DNA from 2 places in the Paenibacillus sp. SER-28 genome. Region 2 is predicted to be linked to the other one. Evidence: predicted binding sites of a transcription regulator. Region 2 holds the regulator's gene; the other holds the start of a gene.
What was found. The regulator CtsR, encoded in region 2, represses protease genes until heat stress. The targets are predictions, from matches to a motif close to ATGGTCAATAAAGGTCAAACA.

Region 1 (12,516 bases), on a different contig from region 2:
TAGGCTGGCTTGCTGGCTCTTTTTGTATATCGAAACCTTTTTGTAATGAGTCTGTCATAGCTAAGGGTTATTAGGTGTACATATTGAAATCGGAGAGTGTACAGATTGTAAACTACATACAATAGGGTATAGATATAATAGGAAAAGTAATTATCACACATAGACAATACAGATCAATAACAGGAGGAATACTTAATATGAGTAAGCATGCGAAAAAATGGGGTTCAGCACTGCTGGCAGCAGGGATTTTAGCAGGAGTCGCAGCTGTTCCCGTTTCCTATATCCAGGCAGCATCGATCAAACAAGCGACAACACAGCAACCAGGAATCACCATCCAATGGAATGGTAAAACGTTGCCCGCTAAAGGTGTTCAAGTGAACGGGAGTACAATGATTCCGGTGGCCGCACTGCGTGACAGCCTGGGGATTCCAGTAAGCTATGATGCGAAAACAACGACATATACCGTAGGTAGCGGGTACAATAAACTTTACATTATGGCTTCTTCCTCGGATGCCTACGTCAACGTCAATGGAATCAATACACGTAGTATGGATGCCAAACAGATCGCTGGGAAGCTATACATTCCTATGAGTCTGCTGAAAGACTATCTAGGCATAGATGCTCAATGGAATGCTGCTCAGAAAACAGTAACGCTGAGTAAAAGCCAGCTAAATCCGATCACCATTGCGTCTCAAACACTTCCAGCGTCGAGTAATGCAAAGGTGTCCTACAAGATTAAGTACCCGCAAATCAGCGGCAGCCAGCTGAATCCTGAGGCTCAACAGGCCATTAACAATGTGCTTAAAAAGCATGCAGAGGGTATATTGGCAGCAGGCAAAAAGATGATGTCTGAGGGAGAGGCTACAACAGAAAGACCGTATGAGTTCGGAAATGATTTTGCAATTGCCTATAACAAAGATGGTATTCTGAGTGTGATTATGCAGGATTACTCGTATACGGGTGGCGCACATGGCATGACGGCACGTAAAGGATATACGTTCTCGCTCGCTGATGGTAAACTGCTGCAATTGTCTGACGTTTTGAAGGCAAATCCGAACTACAAAAAGTTCCTCAATGCTGATTTGAAGAAAAAAATCGATGCGCTTCAGGCTGGCGAAGGATTCGGCAAATTTAAAGAGCTGGCGGCAGATCAGAATTTTTATGTGACGAGCAGTGGAGTAACAATTGTGTTTGATTTGTATGATTATGCGCCATACGCGTATGGAATTCCGGAGTTTACCTACTCGTTCGGTCAACTGCTGCCTCAAGGCGGAAAGCCTTTTGCGGGACAGCATGAATAGTAGGAGTAAACAATTCCAATTGTCTATAACCTAAAAAACAATAAAGCAAAAAAAGCTGCCTACCGGATAAGAACATCCGGGGCAGCTTTTTCATTTACCAGCTATCGAGAGGCGAATTTCTTCTCTTATACACCTTCTGGAGAGGAGCTAGTTAGCACTTTATCAATAATACCGTATTCCTTGGCATCATCAGCGGACATGAAGTAGTCACGGTCTGTGTCTTTTTCAATGCGCTCCAGTGGTTGGCCTGTGCGATCTGCGAGAATGCGGTTCAATTTGTCACGCATTTTCAGAATGCGGCGTGCACGGATTTCAATATCCGTTGCCTGGCCTTGTGCACCACCCAGTGGTTGGTGAATCATAATTTCACTGTTTGGCAAAGCGAAACGTTTACCTTTGGCGCCTGCATTCAGCAAGAATGCGCCCATGGAAGCCGCCATACCTACGCAAATCGTAGATACGTCAGGTTTAATGTATTGCATCGTATCGAAAATGGCCATACCAGCTGTAATGGAACCGCCAGGACTGTTAACATACAAGTGAATATCTTTTTCAGGATCTTCGGCAGCCAAAAACAGCATTTGCGCAATAATAGAGTTGGCTACAACGTCATTGACGTCCGAGCCTAACAAAATAATGCGATCCTTCAACAGTCTGGAATAAATGTCATAGGCGCGTTCGCCGCGGTTACTTTGTTCTACTACCATAGGAACATAGCTCACGTCAAAAAACCTCCCTTAAATATCGTTAGTGGATTTGGTGGACATGCCGATTACACGTCCCTTATTTATAAACTGTTACCGTATTAACCACATGATAAACAATTTCAAACAAAAAGTCAAAGAAAGTCAAACTAATGATTAAAAAAAAGAGCCCTCAGCGCTCTTATTGGTTAAAACATTATATAGAAGCATTTATGCGTTCATTAAAATGGCGCGCCCGCGAGGAATCGAACCTCGATCTCAGGCTCCGGAGGCCTACGTCATATCCGTTGGACCACGGGCGCATAGTTCAATCAATGCAAACAACTAACTAATTAAACAGCTAATTGGAAACAAAGATGATTATATGATATACAGCAGTGAATTGCAAGCTTTTATTAAATGCGCATATTCAGGCAAATGGTTGAGAAATATAGGTTCAGATAGACTTGCATGTGGAGCAAATATTGGTTAAGATATACGTGGGACTTAAAAAGTTATCCCGGGACGTTTTAAGACCAGTTAGAGATAGAGCATTAGAGACAGAACTTAGAAGTGTGCGGGAGTGGAAAGCATGCGAAAGATATTAGAAATACAGAAGCAGCTTCTGCCCGACCTCATGGATGTTTTGAAAAAAAGGTACACGATCCTGCATCAGATTATGCTGTCCGATGTTGTTGGACGCAGAACACTGGCAGCTTCACTGAACATGACTGAGCGCGTGTTGCGCGCCGAAACCGATCTTCTTAAAGCTCAAGGGCTAATTGAGATTGAGAGTGTAGGCATGAAGGTGAGCAAAGCAGGACTGGATCTGCTGGAACAGCTGGAGCCGATTGCGAACAACTTGTTCGGCCTGTCCCAATTGGAGGACCAGATTCGTCAAGCCTATGGTTTGAGGAAGGTGGTTGTCGTTCCTGGGGATTCGGATGCTTCTCCGTTAACAAAGCAGGAGCTGGGGCGCGCTGGAGCAAAAGCGTTGCTGAGTGTTATGGACGACGAGGATGTGGTCGCTGTAACAGGTGGCACGACGATTGCCGACGTGGCGGAACAACTGGCACTACCTTCTAATGGCCCACTTAAGGGTGGGTGGTTTGTACCGGCACGCGGGGGTTTGGGAGAAAGCATGGAAATGCAGGCCAACACAATTGCTTCCACAATGGCTCGCAAGGTAGGCGCTCAATACCGTCTGCTCCATGTACCGGATTTGCTCAGCAATCATGCTTACAACTCCTTGCTTGAAGATACGAACATTCAGGATATATTGAACCTGATTCGCGAGAGTCGTATCATCATTCACGGGATAGGCAACGCCATAGCGATGGCACATAGACGTAAACTTGATCCCGAAACCTTTGCCCAGATCAGCAGTGAGGGGGCCGTTGCCGAATCGTTTGGTTACTACTTTAACGAAGATGGCGTCGTTGTTCACAGAATGCTGACGCTTGGACTTCGATTAGAGGACATCAGGCGTACCGATACGGTTCTAGGCGTAGCTGGAGGTAAGAGCAAGGCGGCCGCTATTCATGCGGTACTGCGTTTCGGACAAGAAGACATTCTAGTCACCGACGAAGGCGCTGCTGCCGAGATTGTAAGTCATTATTTAAATGGTTAAGATGGATTTATGAATGGTGTTGTCTTGACAGGCTTTCGGGTCTGTCTTGAATATATAAAACTAAACTAAACGAACTTTGGGAGGAACTCACTCATGACAGTTAAAGTTGGTATTAACGGTTTCGGACGTATTGGACGCCTTGCTTTCCGCCGGATTCAAAACGTGGAAGGTATTGAAGTAGTAGCAATCAATGACTTGACAGATTCCAAAATGTTGGCACATTTGTTGAAATATGATACAACACAAGGTAATTTCCAAGGACAAGTAGAAGTACATGATGGCTTCTTCAAAGTAAATGGTAAAGAAGTTAAAGTTTTGGCTAACCGCAACCCTGAAGAACTGCCTTGGGGAGACCTGGGTGTAGACATCGTTCTGGAATGCACAGGTTTCTTCACAACAAAAGAAGCTGCTGAGAAACATTTGAAAGGCGGCGCTAAAAAAGTTGTTATCTCCGCTCCAGCTACTGGCGACATGAAAACTGTCGTTTACAACGTAAACCATGAAATTCTGGACGGTACTGAAACTGTAATCTCCGGTGCTTCTTGCACAACTAACTGCCTGGCTCCTATGGCTAAAACACTGCAAGATAAATTTGGTATCGTTGAAGGTTTGATGACTACAATTCATGCTTACACTGGCGACCAAAACACTTTGGATGCTCCACATGCTAAAGGTGACTTCCGTCGTGCTCGTGCAGCAGCTGAAAACATCATTCCTAACACAACTGGTGCTGCTAAAGCAATCGGTTTGGTTATCCCTGAGTTGAAAGGTAAACTGGATGGCGCGGCTCAACGTGTTCCAGTACCTACAGGTTCCCTGACTGAGCTGGTAACAGTTCTGGAGAAAAACGTAACTGCTGAAGAAATCAACGCAGCGATGAAAGAAGCTTCCGATCCTGAAACTTATGGATACACTGAAGATCAAATCGTTTCTTCTGACATCAAAGGTCTCACTTTCGGTTCTTTGTTTGATGCAACTCAAACTAAAGTTCTGACTGTTGGCGACAAACAACTGGTGAAAACTGTAGCTTGGTATGATAATGAAATGTCCTACACTGCACAATTGATCCGCACGTTGGAATACTTCGCTAAACTGGCTAAATAAGAACCTTTTTATTGAGCAACATCATAGAGCGGAAACAGGTTATTGTTTCCGCTCTTTATATATCAAATGTGCCTTAAATTCCTGTTTCGTAAAATTATAAGGGTGCGGAGGAATATGGAGATGAACAAAAAGAGCGTACGTGATATAGAGCTGAATGGAAAACGGGTGTTTGTTCGTGTAGATTTTAACGTTCCGGTTGAGGACGGTAAAATTACGGATGACAAGCGTATTCGTGAAACCTTGCCAACCATTAACTACTTGATTGAAAAAGGTGCAAAAGTTATTTTGGCGAGTCACTTTGGACGTCCAAAAGGTCAGGTTGTTGAATCCATGCGTCTGACTCCTGTTGGCGTACGTTTGTCTGAGCTGCTGAAAAAGCCAGTAGTTAAAGTGGACGAATCAGTAGGCGAAGCTGTTAAAGCGAAAGTGGCTGAACTGCAAAACGGCGACGTGCTGTTGCTTGAAAATGTACGTTTTTATGCAGGAGAAGAAAAGAATGATCCTGAATTGGCGAAGCAATTTGCTGAATTGGCCGACGTTTTCGTGAATGACGCATTTGGTGCAGCACACCGTGCTCATGCTTCCACTGAAGGTATCGCTCATATTCTTCCGGCTGTTTCTGGCTTGCTGATGGAAAGAGAATTGTCTGTTATTGGTAAAGCTTTGTCGAATCCAGACCGTCCTTTTACAGCCATTATTGGCGGTTCCAAAGTAAAAGACAAAATCGACGTGATCGACAACCTGCTGAACATTGCAGATAACGTAATCATTGGCGGCGGTTTGGCTTATACATTTTTTAAAGCTCAAGGTCATGAAGTGGGTCAATCTTTGCTGGATGAATCCAAACTGGACGTAGCTCTTGGATTTATTGAAAAAGCGAAGAAGCTCGGCAAAAAATTCTACCTTCCGGTGGATATTGTCATTTCTGACGATTTCAGCGCTACGGCGAATACTAACATTGTGGACATCGATGGTATTCCTGCAGATTGGGAAGGCGTGGATATCGGACCCAAAACACGTAAAATCTATGCAGATGTGATCAAAAACTCCAAACTGGTTGTATGGAACGGACCAATGGGCGTATTTGAAATCGAGCCCTTCGCTGGTGGTACTCGTGAAGTAGCGGAAGCTTGCGCAACTACTGAAGCATACACCATCATTGGTGGCGGTGATTCTGCGGCTGCGGCTGAAAAATTCCACTTGGCTGACAAAATGGATCATATCTCTACTGGCGGCGGCGCATCACTTGAATTTATGGAAGGCAAAGCACTTCCGGGTGTTGTTGCACTGAACGATAAATAATCAAACGCACTATGCGTGAATAAAGCTTTAGGGCACCTAATAGTTAGGAGTTGAAACCATTGAGAACACCGATTATCGCGGGTAACTGGAAGATGTTTAAAACCGTACCAGAAGCTAAAACTTTCATCGAAGAGATCAAAGGCAAAGCAGAGGTTGCAGGAGTGGAAAGCGTGATTTGCGCACCATTTACGAATCTTCCTGCTCTGGTTGAAGCAGTAAAAGGTACGTCTATTAAAATCGGCGCACAAAACCTGCACTTTGCAGAAGATGGTGCATTTACAGGTGAAATTAGCGGTGGAATGCTGAAAGATCTGGGCGTAGATTACGTTGTGATCGGACACTCCGAGCGTCGTGAATATTTTAATGAAACAGACGAAACGGTGAACAAAAAGGTTCATGCGGCATTCCGTCATGGCCTGACTCCAATCGTGTGTGTAGGCGAAAAGCTGGAAGATCGTGAAGCTGGACAAACCAAAGAGGTTGTAAAAGTGCAAACTGTAGCAGCTTTTGCTGGTTTGGCTAAGGATCAGGCTGCACAAGTAGTTGTTGCTTATGAGCCGATCTGGGCCATCGGAACAGGCAAATCCTCCACTTCGCAGGATGCGAATGAAGTGATTTCCTATATCCGCAGTCTGATTAAAGAGCTGTATGATGAAAATACAGCAAATGCTGTACGTATTCAGTATGGTGGCAGTGTAAAACCTGAAAATGTTACTGAGTACCTGGGTCAAAGCGATATCGACGGCGCGCTCGTGGGCGGTGCCAGTCTTCAACCGGCGTCGTACATCGCGCTTGTTGAGGGGGCGAAGTAAGATGACAGCACCAAAACCGGTAGCTTTAATTATTATGGACGGGTTCGGATTGCGTGACACCGTAGAAGGTAATGCGGTTGCGCAGGCCAACAAACCGAATTACGACCGGTATTTACAACAGTATCCTCATACAACGCTGACGGCTTCTGGCGAAGCAGTGGGTCTGCCTGAAGGACAAATGGGTAACTCCGAAGTAGGTCACTTGAACATCGGCGCAGGCCGAATTGTATATCAAGACTTGACTCGTATTTCGAAGTCCATCCGTGAAGGTGAATTCTACGACAATGAAACACTGGTCAAAGCAGTGCAACATGCCAAGAAGAACAACACGAAACTTCACCTGTACGGACTTCTGTCCGACGGCGGCGTGCATAGCCATATCAGCCATCTGTTCGCTATGCTGGATTTGGCGAAAAAAGAAGGCTTAACAGAAGTGTACATTCATGCTTTCATGGATGGACGCGATGTTATGCCTGACAGCGGCGTAGGCTTCATGCAGCAACTGATCGCTAAAATTCAAGAAGTGGGCGTAGGCAAAATTGCGACTGTACAAGGACGCTATTATGCTATGGACCGCGACAAACGTTGGGAACGTGTAGAGAAATCCTACCGTGCAATCGTGTACGGAGAAGGTCCTCAATACACAGACCCAATGGAAGCATTGAAAGAATCGTACGAAAAATCAGTGTTCGACGAATTTGTGGAGCCAACTGTTATTGTGAAGGCTGACGGAAGTCCTGTAGGGCTGGTCGAAAGCAATGACTCTGTTATCTTCCTCAATTTCCGTCCTGACCGTGCGATTCAACTGTCTCAGGTATTTACAAATGCGGACTTCCGTGGTTTTGACCGTGGCCCGAAATGGCCTAAAGATTTGCACTTTGTTTGCCTGACGTTGTTCAGCGAAACGGTTGAAGGCTTTGTAGCTTACGAACCGAAAAACCTGGATAACACGTTTGGTGAAGTGTTGGTTCAAAACAACAAAAAGCAATTGCGTATTGCTGAGACTGAAAAATATCCGCACGTTACTTTCTTTTTCAGTGGCGGACGTGATGTGGAGCTTCCTGGCGAAACTCGTATTTTGATCAACTCGCCTAAAGTGGCTACATATGACTTACAGCCGGAAATGAGTGCGTATGAAGTAGCGGATGCTGCTGTTAAGGAAATCGAAGCCGACAAGCATGATGCGATTATCCTGAACTTTGCCAATCCGGATATGGTTGGACACTCCGGTATGCTGGAGCCAACGATTAAGGCGGTAGAGACGACAGATGAATGTGTTGGACGTGTTGTAGATGCGGTTAAAGCCAAAGGCGGCGTGGTTATTATCATTGCTGACCATGGTAACGCGGATATGGAAATTGATGAGCAGGGACGTCCGTTCACAGCTCACACAACTAATCCGGTTCCGTTCATTTTGACTGACGAAAATATCGTTTTGCGTGAGCATGGAATACTTGCTGACGTAGCTCCAACGCTTCTGGATTTGATGCAACTTCCGCAACCTGCGGAAATGACAGGAAAATCTATGATTGCATCCCGCAAGTAAGCTTGATTTAATAAGTATAGGCTTGACCAACAAATCATGATTCACAAAGGAGATTAAGTACAAATGACTATTATTTCTGACGTGTACGCTCGCGAAGTCCTCGACTCCCGTGGTAACCCTACGGTTGAAGTTGAAGTTTATCTGGAATCCGGTGCTATCGGTAGTGCTATCGTTCCTTCCGGTGCCTCCACAGGCGCTCACGAAGCTGTAGAGCTTCGTGATAACGACAAATCCCGTTACCTGGGTAAAGGCGTTCTGCAAGCTGTTAAAAACGTGAACGAAATTATTGCTCCTGAAGTAATCGGCTTGGATGCTGTGAACCAAGTAGAAATCGACACGCTGATGATCAAATTGGATGGTACACATAACAAAGGTAAATTGGGTGCAAACGCAATTCTGGCAGTATCCATGGCTGTAGCTCGCGCTGCTGCTGAAGCTCTGGGCTTGCCACTGTACACTTACCTGGGCGGATTCAATGCTAAACAATTGCCAGTACCAATGATGAACATCGTTAACGGTGGCGCTCATGCCGACAATAACGTTGACGTACAAGAGTTCATGGTTCTGCCTGTAGGCGCTCCTACATTTAAAGAAGCTCTGCGTGTAGGCGCAGAAATCTTCCACAACCTGAAATCCGTACTGAACTCCAAAGGTTTGAACACAGCTGTTGGTGATGAAGGTGGTTTTGCTCCTAACTTCAAATCTAACGAAGAAGCTCTGTCCACTATTATCGAAGCGATCGAAAAAGCTGGTTACAAACCAGGTGTTGACGTATTCCTCGGTATGGACGTTGCCTCCACTGAGTTCTTCAAAGATGGAAAATACACTTTGGAAGGCGAAGGCAAATCCTTCACTTCTGCTGAGTTCGTTGACCTGCTTGCTTCTTGGGTTGATAAATACCCAATCATCACTATTGAAGATGGTTGCTCCGAAGATGACTGGGAAGGTTGGAAATTGCTCACTGAAAAATTGGGCAACAAAATCCAATTGGTTGGTGACGACCTGTTCGTAACAAACACAGAGCGTCTGGCTAAAGGTATCGATGAAAACATCGGTAACTCTATCCTGATCAAAGTAAACCAAATCGGTACGCTGACTGAAACATTCGATGCTATCGAATTGGCTAAACGTGCAGGATACACAGCTGTTATCTCTCACCGTTCCGGTGAATCCGAAGACAGCACAATCGCTGATATCGCTGTTGCAACAAATGCAGGCCAAATTAAAACAGGTGCTCCTTCCCGTACTGACCGTATTGCGAAGTACAACCAATTGCTCCGCATTGAGGATCAACTGGGTGAACTGGCTCAATACCACGGCCTGAAATCTTTCTACAACCTGAAAAAATAATATTGCGCAAAAATGCTGATGGCGTCTCTTGACTCATGGTTTATGATCATGAAGTCTGAACGCTCAAAGCTTTTTCGCATGAATAAAACAGGCCTACTCGTCACCGCGAGCAGGTCTGTTTTTTGTTATTATGGATGTGTATGAGAATTTATAACTTTGCAAAGGCTTAATGGCTGAGTGACTTGCTATAGCTGTTGTTATCTACTGGAAGCTGTGGTAGAATAGAAATAGTGTTTTGCGTTAATTTCCGGCTATTTATAACATGATATGTACATGTTTTCATAAAAGAGGCTGTGTTGTTTTGCAAAACAGATGTATAAGCTCAGGAGGTGGGATTTTTCATGGAAATCTTTTTGAAAGTGCTGCTCGTTGTGTTCTCGATTGCTGTTATTGCGGTTGTTTTACTGCAAAAGGGGAAAAGCGCAGGTTTGTCCGGTGCCATCTCTGGCGGTGCTGAGCATCTGTTCGGCAAGACAAAAGCTCGCGGTATGGATTTGATTTTACAACGCGCAACTGCTGTTTTGGGTGCGGGTTTCATGATCGTTTCTGTTTTAGTTGCATTTTTTGCAAAATAAGATAAATATGTACCTTAAGCCTTCGTTTCGCGGGAAACGGGGGCTTTTTTTAGATTTTGGACAGGCAGGGATGCCGTCGATTAAATTCGTGTATACTAGGGTATGAGTATATTAAGAGCCTTGTATCAGGAACAAGGACATGCGGATTTATTACTGAAAATTAAAGGTCACCCGAGGTGGACAATATTATGATAACAGAGCAACAACTACTCGATTTTATGCGCGAGACCGCATACAAACCCATGACTTACCAGGAGCTGGAGCAGCACTTTGATATTAAGGATGCGGAAGATTTTCGTGAATTTCTTAAGCTTTTGAATGCTTTGGAGGAAGAGGGGAAAATTCTGCTGACCCGCACAAACCGTTATGGTGTGCCGGAACGAATGGATTTGCAGCGTGGGCGTTTGCAGGCTCATGCCAAGGGATTTGCTTTTCTGATTCCAGAGGACCGGGAGCACCCGGATGTATATATTCATGCCAATGATTTAAAGAGTGCGATGAATGGAGATACGGTACTGGTAAGAGTGTCCTCGAAGGGACCTGCGGGCGGTCGACTAGAAGGTGAAGTTGTACGGATCGTGAAGCGCGCAGTGCTTCAAGTAGTAGGCGTGTTTCAGAGCCACGAAGCATACGGTTTCGTTTTGCCGGATGATAAGCGTATTAACCGAGATATTTTCATTCCAAAAACAAGCTTCAATGGAGCTGTAAACGGTCAAAAGGTCGTTGTGCGTATTGTGAGCTATCCAGAAGGACGAGCAGCAGCGGAAGGCGAAGTGTTGGAGGTTTTGGGTCATAAGGATGATCCAGGCGTTGACATTTTGTCCGTTATTCGCAAGCATCAGCTTCCAGAAGCTTTTCCAGATGAAGTAACAGAGGAAGCGGAAAAAGCTCCCGACGCGATTACGGAAGAAGAGATTGTCCGTCAGGGACGGCGCGATTTGCGTGATAAGATTATTGTTACCATTGATGGCGAGGATGCTAAAGACCTGGATGATGCTGTCAATGTAGAGCGCTTGCCGAACGGAAACTACCGTCTGGGCGTTCATATTGCCGACGTAGGGTATTATGTGCGTGAGAACTCCAAGCTGGATCAGGAGGCATATAACCGCGGTTGTAGCGTGTATTTGGTTGACCGTGTCATTCCTATGCTTCCACACCGACTTTCGAATGGAATATGTTCTTTGAATCCACAGGTGGACCGACTGACTTTATCCTGTGAGATGGAATTCAATGAGCATATGAAGGTCGTAAAGCATGATATTTTCACCAGTGTGATTAAAACGAAGGAACGGATGACGTACACTAACGTTCGCAAAATCCTCGAAGAGGAAGATGCTGAACTGATGGAACGGTACAAGGATCTCATTGATGTATTCAGCACGATGAAGGAATTGGCATTGAAGCTGCGTGCTAATCGAATGCGCCGAGGTGCGGTTGATTTTGATTTTGATGAAGCCAAGGTGATTGTGGATAATGAAGGCAAAGCTGTCGATATTGTAAAGAGAGATCGTACGATAGCTGAACAAATTATTGAAGAGTTTATGTTGGCGGCCAATGAAACGGTAGCCGAACATTTCCATTGGCTCAAAGTACCTTTCTTGTACCGGATTCATGAGGACCCAGATCCAGAGAAGCTGCAAAACTTTATGGCTTTCGCAGCTAATTTTGGGCATCAGATCAAAGGTAGAGGAAATTCCATTCATCCGCGTGCGCTACAAACGTTGCTAGAGGACATTCAGGGTACGAAGGAGCAAACTGTGCTTAGCACGATGATGCTGCGTTCGATGAAGCAGGCAAAGTATGATGCGGAGTCGACAGGACATTTTGGCTTGGCAGCGGAGTATTACTCTCATTTTACATCGCCGATCCGTCGTTACCCTGATTTGGTGATTCACCGTGTCATTCGTGAGGTATTGGAGAATGGTGGGGCTTTAACAGCCGAACGTCAGGAATATTTGACTGCACGTATGCCTGATATTGCGCAGCAATCTTCCGAGCGTGAGCGTGTGGCTGTGGATGCAGAGCGTGATACAGAGCAGATGAAAAAGGCTGAATACATGCTGGACAAGGTCGGCGAGGAATTCGAGGGGATCATCAGCAGTGTAACCAGCTTCGGAATGTTCATTGAGCTGGACAATACAGTGGAGGGCCTGACGCGTCTGAGTGCGCTTACGGACGACTATTATCACTTTGACGAGCAGCATATGGCGTTG
Region 2 (12,516 bases):
TTGCGTTTCACATCTGTGTCTTCAATACGAATAATAAATTTTCCACCTTGATTGCGAGCAAACAAATAATTAAATAATGCCGTTCTGGCATTTCCAATGTGCAGATGCCCTGTAGGGCTTGGTGCATAGCGTACACGAACTTCCGTGCTCATATAATCTCCTCCAAATTGAATTACTCAAGATGATAGCATTTACTTGATAAGACAGACAACCGATTGAGCCGCGATTCCTTCACCCCGTCCGGGAAACCCGAGTTGCTCTGTCGTGGTCGCCTTGACGTTCACCTGGGATAGCTCCTCTGCTTCCAGCGCCCGTGCGATGACCTCATTCATCTGCGGAATATACGATGCCATTTTGGGCTTTTGTGCGATAATCGTAGAATCAATATTCCCCAAGCGATATCCTCGCTCTTTAGCTAGCCCCCACACATGCTCCAGTAGCTTAAGACTGTCGGCATCCTTAAATTCTGGGTCATTATCCGGAAAATGCTTCCCGATGTCTCCCAAGCCAAGCGCGCCTAGGATAGCATCACTAATGGCATGCAGCAGCACGTCTGCATCGGAATGGCCCAACAAACCTTTTTCATACGGAATATTCACACCTCCGATGATGCATGGCCTTCCTTCCACCAGCTGGTGGACGTCAAATCCTTGTCCCACTCTGATCATTTGATATCCTCTCCCTCTGTTTTTACCCATAACGCCGCCATATCCAAATCCTCAGGCGTAGTAATTTTGATGTTCTTGTAGCTGCCTTGAACGACAGTAACCGGAATTCCTAGCCGCTCTATCAGCATAGAATCATCTGTTCCCAAGAATCCCGACTGCTCCGCTTCCTCATAGGCTCGCAGCAGATCGGAAAGACGAAAAGTCTGTGGCGTTTGAATACTCCACAGACTTCGGCGATCCGGCGTTGCTGTAATGATACCATCCCCGTTCACTTGCTTGACTGTATCCTTTACAGGTACTGCCGCTACAGAAGCACCAGTACGCTGGGCTGCCTCAAGGCATGAACGTACAAGCTCAGGTTGAATGAGTGGACGCACACCATCATGCACCATCACCCAATCCGCTTGTAAGTGGCGCAGACCGCGATAAACCGAATGCTGGCGTTCATTGCCACCAGCCACCACCCGTACATTTTTACCGATTTTGTATTGATGAATCCAATCTCGGCAGCGTTCCACATCTCCTGTCCCAGTCACCATCACCATTTCATCCACTTCGGGCATAGCTGCGAATATTTCAAGTGTATGTATGAAGATGGGCTTGTCCCGCAAAAGCAGAAATTGCTTGCTCTCCTGCGTCCCCATACGGGAGCCGCGCCCTGCTGCCACAATGACAACTCCTACCCGATTGTTCATTCAAATAACTCCTGCCCTGATCGCTTTGGACGATCCGTATGATAACACATCTACTTCATCATACCGCGTTTATTGAGCTTTTTCCAATAATTTTGGTTTAGCAAAGATCATACGACCGGCAGAGGTCTGAAGTACACTCGTGACCAGTACCTCCATCAGAGAGCCAATATAGTCACGTCCGCCTTCTACAACAATCATCGTGCCATCATCCAGATAGGCTACACCCTGCCCATGCTCCTTGCCGTCTTTAATAATCTGCACCATAATTTCCTCGCCGGGCAATACGACAGGCTTCACTGCATTCGCCAAATCGTTAATATTTAGCACCGATACACCTTGCAGTTCGCATACTTTATTCAGGTTAAAATCATTAGTTACAACTTTACCCTGCAACACCTTTGCCAGCTTGACCAGCTTACTGTCGACCTCTGAAATTTCCTCAAAATCACCTTCGTAAATGAGCACATTCACATCCAGCTCTTTTTGGATTTTATTCAAAATATCCAGACCCCGGCGTCCACGATTACGCTTAAGTAAATCTGATGAATCTGCAATATGCTGAAGCTCCTCCAGCACAAATTCAGGAATCACAATCGTTCCTTCAATAAAACCTGTCTTGCAAATATCTGCAATACGTCCATCTATAATGACGCTGGTGTCCAATATTTTATGTTCCTCCAGCTTGCGTTCTTCTACACCCGTTCCCCGACCAAAAAAACCAGAACTCCAAAAGGATGACAGCTCGTCCCGCTTTTCTAGTCCAACCATCAATCCTACATATCCGCATATCACGGTAACAGCGGTCTGGATAAGTTGACCTGGGGCCCCCAACCATGAAAAAAGCGGATAAACTGCTAAGGAAAGCGTCAATCCCACCGCTAAACCAATCACACCTGCCATCATCTCGTTCATCGGAATTCGTACCAAGCCTTCAATGCCCTGCTGCAATCGATTTGCCACGGATGCCCCTGCGAATGAACACCCAGCCATAAATAGCACTGCTCCCGCCATCATCCAAACAATCATTCCCGGTAAAGACCCATCACTCAACCATTGTGGCATCCACGATACAATGCCTCCTACCCGCTGGTATAACGTATAGCCAAACCATGCTCCGCACAATCCTGTAAAAGTTAAAATAGCCTTTCTCCACATTGAGTCTCTATACCTCCTTTATTTTCTTTGCATATAGTCTGCTGCTTGTTGGATACATAGCATTTCTCTTACCAGTATGATCCATTTCCCACATAACTAACCCTGTAATTTCACTTTTTATGCATAAAAAAAAGCATTTATCTCCCTAAAATGATTCAAGGAAATAAATGCTTATTCTTGTTCTTGCTTGATACTAGCGCTGTGAATGACGATATTGATCGTCCTGTTCTTCCTGACTGGAACGCTCCCGATCACGTCCACGTCTGCGTGACAGCTTACGAATGTTCAGCTTCATACCATACAATGCATACAGCACCAGCGGCACAAAAATCAGCTTCGACAGCTGGTCAGGGAATTTAACAGCCAACACCACCGCTGCAATTACGACCCATGGAGCAACCCAGATCGCTTTTTTCGGAAGGCCGACCTTTTTAAAATTCGGATATCTCATGGAGCTGACCATCAAATAAGAAACCAGCAACATGGCAATCGACATGTATAACAATGAAATATCGTTATGGAATAAGGACAAAGTGGCTAATACGCCACCTGCTGCCGGAATTGGCAACCCCGTAAAATAACCTGGTACACCAGGACGTACGTTAAATCGAGCCAAACGCAACGCTCCGCACATCGGGAAAATGGCAGTAACCGTCCAAGCGAGAGCCGAATTCGCATCATGAAAAGCAACCATGTACATAATAACTGCGGGAGCAACACCAAAAGATATCATATCTGATAAGGAGTCCAGTTCTTTACCGAATTCGCTTTGGGCATTCAGGACCCGGGCCATCCTACCATCCAGTCCGTCCAACAACATGGCGACAATAACCATAATAGCGGCAAGACTGTATTTTCCGTCTACAGCCAATAAAATGGCGATCATTCCGAGAAACAAGTTACCTAAGGTACACATGTTCGGAATTGATTTGGTAATCATCTCTTCACCTCAATGTATGAATTGTTCCATTATAATCCTTTCACTGTATTACATTTACATTTGCCTGTCAATGAAAACTTGTTCCTGCAAACGTTTAAGACCTTCTTTAATCGTACGCGCACGAACCTCTCCAATACCATCCACTTCATCCAGTTCTTCTATCGTTGCTGTGATGACATGTGGAAAACGTCCAAACCGCTCCACCAGATTATGAATAATCACATTCGGCAAACGCGGTATCTTGTTCAGTACCCGATAGCCACGTGCAGCAATATACTCCTCTGATGTCGCAGCTGAAGAAGGGTAGCCTAGTAAACGTACAATATGATTCACATCCAACAATTCGTCGTCCGTAGAACGTTTGAGTCCCAATATAATTTCACGAATCTTCTCGTCGCTATCGTCTTTGGCATAATCCTTATACAGCAACCAAGCTTCTTCCTCAATGTTGCTGACAAGCTCTTCCATCTGCATACTAATCAGACGGCCCTCATTTCCGAGCTCGTTAATAAATCGTTTGATTTCCATTTTGATGCGCAGCACCATTTCGATCCGCTGGATGACATTAACGACTTCCGGCATGGTAACCAGCTCTTCAAATTCAGATGCTGTCAAATTCGTAGAGGCTTGCCCCAACACGGATCTATATTTTTCTAACGTCTGAATAGCCTGATTGGCTTTCGTTAGAATAACCCCGATTTCCTTGAGCGCATACCGTAATGTCCCCTGATACAAGGTAATAATATTACGCCGCTGGGAAATAGACACAACTAATTTGCCAGTTTGCTTTGCAACTCGTTCTGCTGTCCGGTGCCGAATTCCTGTTTCAATTGAAGAAATGGAGGAGTCCGGAATCAGTTGTGTATTGGCATATAAAATTCGTTTTAAATCCTCGCTCAATATGATTGCGCCGTCCATTTTAGCCAACTCATACAAATAGTTCGGTGAAAAATCACAATTGATGGAGAAACCGCCATCCACGACTTCCATAACTTCTGGGCTATAGCCAACGACCAGAAGAGCACCCGTTTTGGCACGCAAAACGTTTTCCAACCCGTCGCGAAAGGGAGTTCCCGGTGCCACAAGCCGCAGCAAATCGTTCATTTTATCCAGTTGGCTCGCTTCTTTCATTCTCAATGCCCCCTAATCTAATGCGGCTGCCAGTGCATCTGCCACCGTTCCTACTCCTATAATTTGTATCCCTTTCGGATGTGTCCAGCCCTTCAAGCTTTTCTCCGGCATGATCACCCGTTTGAAACCTAGTTTCTCCGCTTCTCGTACTCGCTGTTCTGCTCGGGATACCGCGCGCACCTCACCTGTCAGTCCAACCTCGCCAAAAATCACATCATACGGCTTTGTAGGAGCATCCCTAAAGCTGGAAGCAATACTCACAGCTATAGCCAAATCCACCGCCGGTTCATCCAACTTCACGCCTCCCGCTACGTTGAGATAAGCGTCCTGGTTTTGCAAAAACATGCCCATCCGCTTTTCTAGCACGGCTATGATTAATCCCATTCGATGATGGTCGACTCCTGTGCCCATTCGGCGTGGAGAGGGAAAATGTGTAGCTGCAATCAATGCTTGCAGTTCAACCAATACAGGCCGGGTTCCTTCCATACTGGCTACAACAGTAGAACCTGCCACACCCAGTGGTCGTTCAGACAGGAAAAGTTCAGAAGGATTCGACACCTCACGCAAACCGCTTTCAGCCATTTCAAAAATACCAATTTCATTTGTAGAACCGAAACGATTTTTAACTGCACGCAAAAGCCGATACGTATGGTGACGCTCTCCTTCAAAATAAAGTACACAATCAACCATATGTTCCAACAAACGCGGACCTGCAATGGCCCCTTCCTTGGTCACATGTCCTACCAATACCGTAGCAATACCGAGCCCCTTGGCAATTCGCATAAAGCGTGAAGTACACTCCCGCACCTGAGCCACACTACCTGGTGCACTCGTCACCTCAGGCAAATATACAGTCTGTATCGAGTCGATGACCAAAAACTCCGGCTTCAAGCTGTCCACTGCTTCTTCAATCGTCTCCAAATTCGTCTCACATAATACGTATAGGCTGGGGGACAAGGCACCGAGCCGATCTGCACGTAGTTTCGTTTGACGGACAGATTCCTCACCAGACACGTACAGCACCTTTAAACCAGTTAAAGCCAGTTCATTAGATGTTTGCAGCATGAGCGTAGATTTACCGATTCCCGGATCACCGCCCACCAAAACGAGTGAACCCGGCACCACACCTCCACCGAGTACTCGATTCAATTCGCCAATTCCCGTCAAAATTCGTGTTTCTTTGCCACTCTCCACCTCTATAATAGGGAGTGGCTTGTCTTTTGTGCTATGAGTAAGAAGGGAAGATCCCATTCCTTGAGTTTTTACAACGCTTTCCGTTTCTTCGACCATGGAATTCCATGCCTGGCATCCAGGACATTTTCCGTACCATTTGGGCGATTCATAACCACATTCCGTACAGGAAAATTTAGTTTTCACTTTAGCCATACTTTGTTCCCTGGCTCCTTATGACGACGATGATGTCAAATTTATGTTCATACAGCCCAGAAAGAGCTGTAACAATAAAAGTTTACCATTGAAGCTTGGCGGACGTAAAGCAATATCACAAACTTTCCCAAAGCATTTACCCAACCTTTTCACCGTGTTTTATACACAAAAAGGGTGTCTTCGCAATAGCTTTCCAGCTTGCGAGACACCCTTTTCTACTATTTATTTAGTAAACTGCTTTAGGACTTGGCAGATACATTATCCTTTTTGGTTACAGTCAATGCACCGTTCTCCTCATCAATGAAGAGAGAGTCACCTTTAGTAATGTTGCCAGTCAACAGTTCCTCGGACAGGCGATCTTCAATATGCTTCTGGATTGCACGACGCAAAGGACGCGCACCATACGCTGGATCAAAACCTTCCTTGGCAAGGAATTTTTTAGCGTTGTCTGTCAACTCGAAGTCCACCTCATACTCATTCAGGCGCTTACGCAGCTCCTCAGACATGAGTGATACAATTTCGGCAATATGTTTTTCTTCGAGAGAATGGAAAACGATAATTTCATCAATCCGGTTCAAGAACTCAGGACGGAAGCTTTTCTTCAGTTCATCCATCACTTTGCCCTTCATATTATCGTAATCCGCTCCAGCGTCCACTACAGCTGTAAAACCAAGCGTGGAGTTACGTTTAATCGCCTGTGCACCAACATTAGATGTTAAGATGATGAGTGTATTACGGAAATCAACGACACGACCTTTGGAATCTGTCAGACGACCATCTTCCAGCACTTGCAGAAGAATATTGAATACTTCTGGGTGTGCTTTTTCAATTTCATCCAGCAACACAACAGAGTATGGCTTACGACGTACCTTCTCAGTCAGTTGACCGCCTTCTTCATATCCAACGTACCCTGGAGGCGCTCCTACCAGACGGGACGTGGAGTGTTTCTCCATATATTCGGACATATCGATACGGATAACCGCATTTTCATCTCCAAACATGGATTCAGCCAAAGCACGTGCCAACTCTGTTTTACCAACCCCAGTTGGACCGAGGAAAATAAAGGAACCAATTGGACGCTTCGGATCTTTCAGTCCGGCACGTGCCCGGCGAATCGCCCGGCTTACTGCCTTAACTGCTTCATCCTGTCCAATTACCCGCTCATGCAGCAACTCTTCCATATTCAACAAGCGGTGTGTTTCTTCCTCTTTCAGCTTGCTGACTGGAACACCTGTCCAGATTGCAACGACTTGAGCGATATCCTCTGGGGTAACTTCGGAATCTGTACGACCCTGTTGTTCTTTCCATTGGTTTTTCGTCACGTCTAACTCTTCACGGATTTTTTGCTCTGTATCACGCAGCGCTGCCGCTTTTTCAAACTCCTGACTTTGTACCGCTGAATCCTTTTCCTTACGGATATCTTCCAGACGGTTTTCCAGCTGTTTCAGGTTTGGCGGTACAGTGTAAGAATTCAGCCTTACTTTGGAGCCCGCCTCATCAATAAGGTCAATAGCCTTATCTGGCAGGAAGCGGTCGGTGATATAACGATCTGACAATTTTACGGCCGCTTCAATAGCCTCATCTGTGATCTTTACACGGTGATGCGCTTCGTAACGGTCACGCAGACCATACAAGATTTGAATCGCCTCTTCTGGAGAAGGTTGATCCACTGTAATTGGTTGAAAACGACGCTCCAAAGCAGCATCTTTCTCAATATATTTGCGGTATTCATCCAGCGTGGTCGCACCGATGCATTGTAGCTCGCCACGTGCCAGAGCAGGTTTCAGGATGTTGGACGCATCAATTGCGCCTTCCGCTCCACCAGCACCAATCAGCGTATGCAGCTCATCAATGAACAACACGATATTACCCGCTTGACGAATCTCGTCCATAATTTTTTTCAAACGATCCTCGAATTCACCACGATACTTGGTGCCTGCTACCACAGAACCCATATCCAGTGTCATTACGCGCTTGTCGCGCAACGTTTCGGGAATCTCATTCGCTATGATTTTTTGGGCCAATCCTTCGGCAATCGCCGTTTTACCTACCCCAGGCTCACCAATCAGAACCGGATTGTTCTTTGTACGGCGGCTGAGCACCTGAATCACGCGTTCGATTTCCTTGCTACGCCCAATAACAGGGTCCAGGTTGTTTTCCTTCGCAGATGCCGTCAGATCGCGTGCCAGACTGTCCAGAGTTGGCGTGCTGACATTAGCTGGAGCACCGTGATGGCTGGAAACAGCCTCGCTGCTACCGAGTAATTGAAGCACTTGCTGACGCGCTTTGTTCAGGCTAATGCCCAGGTTATTCAGTACACGTGCTGCTACGCCTTCGCCTTCACGAATAAGACCAAGCAAAATATGTTCTGTACCTACATAGGTATGGCCCAGTTTACGGGCTTCATCCATAGACAGTTCGATGACTTTTTTGGCGCGTGGAGTATAGGCAATGTTCGTCGGTTGCTCTTGACCACGTCCAATCAGCGTTTCCACTTCATCCTGGATTTTTTCCAGTCCCAGTCCTAAACCGATTAAGGCTTTCGCTGCTATTCCTTCACCTTCACGAATGAGGCCTAGCAAAATGTGCTCTGTGCCAATGTTGTTGTGTCCCAATCGAACAGCTTCTTCCTGAGCCAAAGCAAGCACTTTCTGTGCACGTTCCGTAAATCTTCCAAACATCATATATCCTGCACCTCCACAGTGTGTATTTCAGATCATTCTATATATTAAAGGGTTGTGCCTAATTTTTGCCGGATCAGCTTCGCCCGGTACATATCGCGCTCTTCGGTATTCATTTTATCCCCAAAGCTTTTTTGCAGGAACCCGGGTTGTGTCATCACATTCAGCTCATTCATCGCTGCGGTGGAAGGACGCTCCAAAATCCCCAAATCTACGCCAAGACGCACATCGGACAGCCGCTGTGCAGCCTCCTTGGAATCCAGTACTGCTGCATATGACAAAATACCGAATGAACGCATCACCCGATCTGTAATTCGCAGCATAGATTCATTCATTAGCCGTTCTCTGGCAGAACGCTCGTGCTCAATAATTTGTAGCACCACGCCATGTAGATTCTCTATAATTTCCGCTTCGGTTTGTCCTAGTGTAATCTGATTAGATACCTGAAACAAATTTCCGACCGCTTCGCTACCTTCACCGTAAATGCCGCGAACCGTAAGACCTACCTGTGAAACAGCAGACAATATACGATTGATTTGATGAGTCATGACTAATGCGGGCAAATGCATCATCACCGAAGCTCTCATACCTGTGCCGACATTCGTCGGACAACTGGTCAGAAAACCTCTCCGATCATCAAATGCATAATCAACATGCGCTTCAAATGCATCATCAATAATCATAGCGCGTTCCCAAGCTTCCCTAACCTGACATCCCGGATATAAGCACTGGATTCGCAGATGATCCTCTTCGTTTATCATAACACTAACCGATTCATCATCGCTAATTAAAACAGCACCGTTACGAGATTCGTTCGCCAAATTAGGACTAATCAAATGCTTCTCAACCAGCACCCGCTTGTCGATCTCATCCAACTCGGATATTTTCAACGTATGAAAAGTACCAAAACCACCTAAATCATCATACTGAAGGATATCCGTTAAGCGTTGAAGTGCTTCTTCCGACTGCTGATTGGTAGCAAGCATGGGAAAAGGCAGTTGCTGCAAGTTACGCGCAATTCTCACCCGGCTGCTAATGACAATCTCCGAATCCGCAGCATCACCACGCATCCAGTCACTTAGCGGCTTCTCCGTAAACCGAATACTGGGCATTACGCATCCCTCCTACTCTTCACAAACTTTACTCTTCAGTCATTTCTTTTTCAAGCTCTCTGATTTGATCCCTAAGCTCAGCAGCTGATTCAAATTCTTCCTGTACAATATGCTGTTGCATCTCTTTTTTCAAATCGTCAATTTGCCGTTTTACCTTCAGTCGGCCTCCAGTGCGAACTGGAACTTTACCAACATGATTCGTACTGCCATGCACACGCTTGAACAGAGGGTCCAGACGACTATCAAAGTATTGATAGCACGACGGGCATCCGAAACGTCCCAGCTTACTAAACTGTGCATAGGTCATGCCACAATCCTTGCATTGCAGGTTTTGCGGACCACTGTGGCCTGGAGACTGGCTCTTTGTACTGGAGTCAAAATCCAGCATCCCCGACAACAAGCTATGAATCGAAAAGCCGTTAGGTGTTCCAGGGATCATCTCCCCTTTTTCCTTGGCACACGTCTCACAAATATGAAACTCTGTCTTTTCGCCATTCACAATTTTGGTGAAATGCAAAGTTGCCGGCCGCATATTACATTCTTGGCACAGCATAAAAGCACCTCCTTTAATGTCAGGATTTATACCAATCCCTACATCCAAACGTTAGTCTCTATTCACACACTATTTGGTCGCCAGCAACGAGATCAGCATAGCCTTAAGCAATCTTGCTCGCAGTTGATCACGATAGGGAAGCTTCAGTAATAATGTATCCCTAGATAAAGCAGCCTTCATTAGATTAGCTTCCCTTTTGCTTAAAAAATGGGCCTCCTCTAACTGATAAATCAGTCCTTCTGCTGCTGATTGGCTAATTTCCTCCCCGATACTCTGATGAAGATGTGTATGGATGGCATGTTGTGCAGGCAGCTGAATTCGCTGAATGCGAATGTAGCCCCCGCCACCACGCTTACTTTCCACCACATAGCCTTTTTCCAGCGTAAACCGGGTGCTAATTACATAATTAATTTGCGACGGCACGCAGGAAAAGCGGTCAGCCAGATCATTGCGCTGAATCTCCACTAAACCTTGGGGACTTTCCAGCAATATACTCTTTAAATATTGTTCAATAATATCGGAAACATTGCGCATTTCATCATCCTCCACTAACGGAAACGCAAGTATTCAAGTACATTTCACGCTCCACAGAGTCCGCCGTATATTGAACTTAACCAAACGGTAAAGTCACGAATCTAAGCTGTATTCAGGCTGTTGCCTGTTCTACACTCATTGGAATTGTACCGTTTATTCTCTAGTGTGGCCTTTATTTGCGATTAGTCATACACTTCTCTTATTTTCATAAAAGGCAGTTCCTAACTATACGCAAATCATTTCGATCCTCGTTTGCTACTTTGCTATTAAAATTACTTTATACGGCCAATCCATCAAAATACTTCTACAGAACCTCACGAGGTTTGATTGACTTTGACTTTCTTTGACTATACTCATATTATAGCACATTATTCATTTTTGCCAAGGGGTCAATACCATTTTTCGCAATCTAATTATGTTTTATACAATACCATAAAAAAACTCTTCCCAATTACAGAAAGAGTTTTGTAAATTATAATAAGCACATAAGTTATATTCCCTGAAAAACGGGAACATAAGAAGATCTAAATGGGCCTTTATCAGAAAAAATCCAATAAAAACGTTTGTTTTACTGGTATTACACGTTTAAGCGCAGACACAAATTCACTGCCCCCTTCAATACGCCCCCACTTATACAGATCATCAGCCTGCTGGTAGCCAAGCATCAGAGTCGTCAATGACTGAATCCCAAGTTTCAAGTCAGCTACCATAGCGTTTTCAGATGAATTGCTTGTATCCACTCTCTCCAGATGTCCTTTCCCTTCCGTAGTAATTGTTAATCTCCATACTCCTTCATTCCATGGTGCATATCGATCTATCAGATTTAAGGTTAAACGTGTTTCCTCTCCAACCTGCTCAAAAGGGTATCTTTCTACAAAAGCAGCTGCATCCACAATACGGCCCATAAAATAAGGCACGGTCTCCTGTTGAATTCGCGGATCATCAAGTAAAAATGGCAGATTGTCATTTGCTGGAACGTAAATAAATTTACCATGGGTTATCATGGAGTCATGATTTGCAAAATAAGTCCATAAAGCCCGACGGGCCGTCTCATTTTCATAAACCAACTCATCACAATTCAACTGTTTATTTTCAATTTTGTACAGTGCATATCCCTGAGGATCGCCTGTTTCTGAGTAATATACCGCAGTTCGATAATTCTCATTTAAAATCCGCTCTTGCCACCATTCCTTATCTCGTACCAGCGTGCCATTATAACGAGATGCATACGCTTGATACACTTGGTCCAATTCTAAAATATCGTTGACATCGCGTTTGACTGTACCCTCTGTTTTAAGTTTTGCAGGGAATTTTTCAATGGGAATGACGTACTTTTTGTATTCAATATACGTTTCCCATCCAAATTTACGATAGAAGGCAAAGGAGAAAGGATGCAGAAAAGAAAGGCTTTGTCCCGCAGACTTCATCTCTTCAAGCGCATGCGTCAACAAACGTGAAACCATGCCTCCACGACGCTTTTCTGGCCATGTTGCCACACCAGCAATGCCTCCCATATCAAAAACCTGACCGTTTATGTATACCTGTAGCGGTAACAAAGTCAGTTTAGCATTCAAGTCATGTCCGTCGAATATTCCCCATGTTTGCTCAGGTTTGAATTTCTTCTTGGATTTTTCCAAGTCTTCCTGGGACATTGTAAACTG

Region 1: clpP (ATP-dependent Clp endopeptidase proteolytic subunit ClpP) is a predicted target of CtsR. The motif match lies at 2,136-2,156, and genes of this name have one in related genera.

What each region holds. Positions count from the first base shown of each region.
Region 1 is NZ_JBRECM010000010.1:174,339-186,854, reverse strand. It holds gene ACUYLD_RS20610 (PdaC/SigV domain-containing protein) at 198-1,301, shown strand; gene clpP (ATP-dependent Clp endopeptidase proteolytic subunit ClpP) at 1,427-2,023, opposite strand; tRNA gene ACUYLD_RS20600 (tRNA-Arg) at 2,233-2,307, opposite strand; gene ACUYLD_RS20595 (sugar-binding transcriptional regulator) at 2,577-3,614, shown strand; gene gap (type I glyceraldehyde-3-phosphate dehydrogenase) at 3,708-4,718, shown strand; gene ACUYLD_RS20585 (phosphoglycerate kinase) at 4,839-6,020, shown strand; gene tpiA (triose-phosphate isomerase) at 6,080-6,832, shown strand; gene gpmI (2,3-bisphosphoglycerate-independent phosphoglycerate mutase) at 6,834-8,378, shown strand; gene eno (phosphopyruvate hydratase) at 8,442-9,728, shown strand; gene secG (preprotein translocase subunit SecG) at 10,070-10,303, shown strand; gene rnr (ribonuclease R) at 10,492-12,516, shown strand, end outside.
Region 2 is NZ_JBRECM010000018.1:296-12,811, reverse strand. It holds gene gltX (glutamate--tRNA ligase) at 1-152, opposite strand, end outside; gene ispF (2-C-methyl-D-erythritol 2,4-cyclodiphosphate synthase) at 192-668, opposite strand; gene ispD (2-C-methyl-D-erythritol 4-phosphate cytidylyltransferase) at 665-1,363, opposite strand; gene ACUYLD_RS24520 (PIN/TRAM domain-containing protein) at 1,433-2,518, opposite strand; gene pssA (CDP-diacylglycerol--serine O-phosphatidyltransferase) at 2,712-3,458, opposite strand; gene disA (DNA integrity scanning diadenylate cyclase DisA) at 3,513-4,589, opposite strand; gene radA (DNA repair protein RadA) at 4,602-5,975, opposite strand; gene clpC (ATP-dependent protease ATP-binding subunit ClpC) at 6,215-8,659, opposite strand; gene ACUYLD_RS24495 (protein arginine kinase) at 8,704-9,768, opposite strand; gene ACUYLD_RS24490 (UvrB/UvrC motif-containing protein) at 9,797-10,321, opposite strand; gene ACUYLD_RS24485 (CtsR family transcriptional regulator) at 10,391-10,855, opposite strand; gene ACUYLD_RS24480 (GNAT family N-acetyltransferase) at 11,395-12,516, opposite strand, start outside.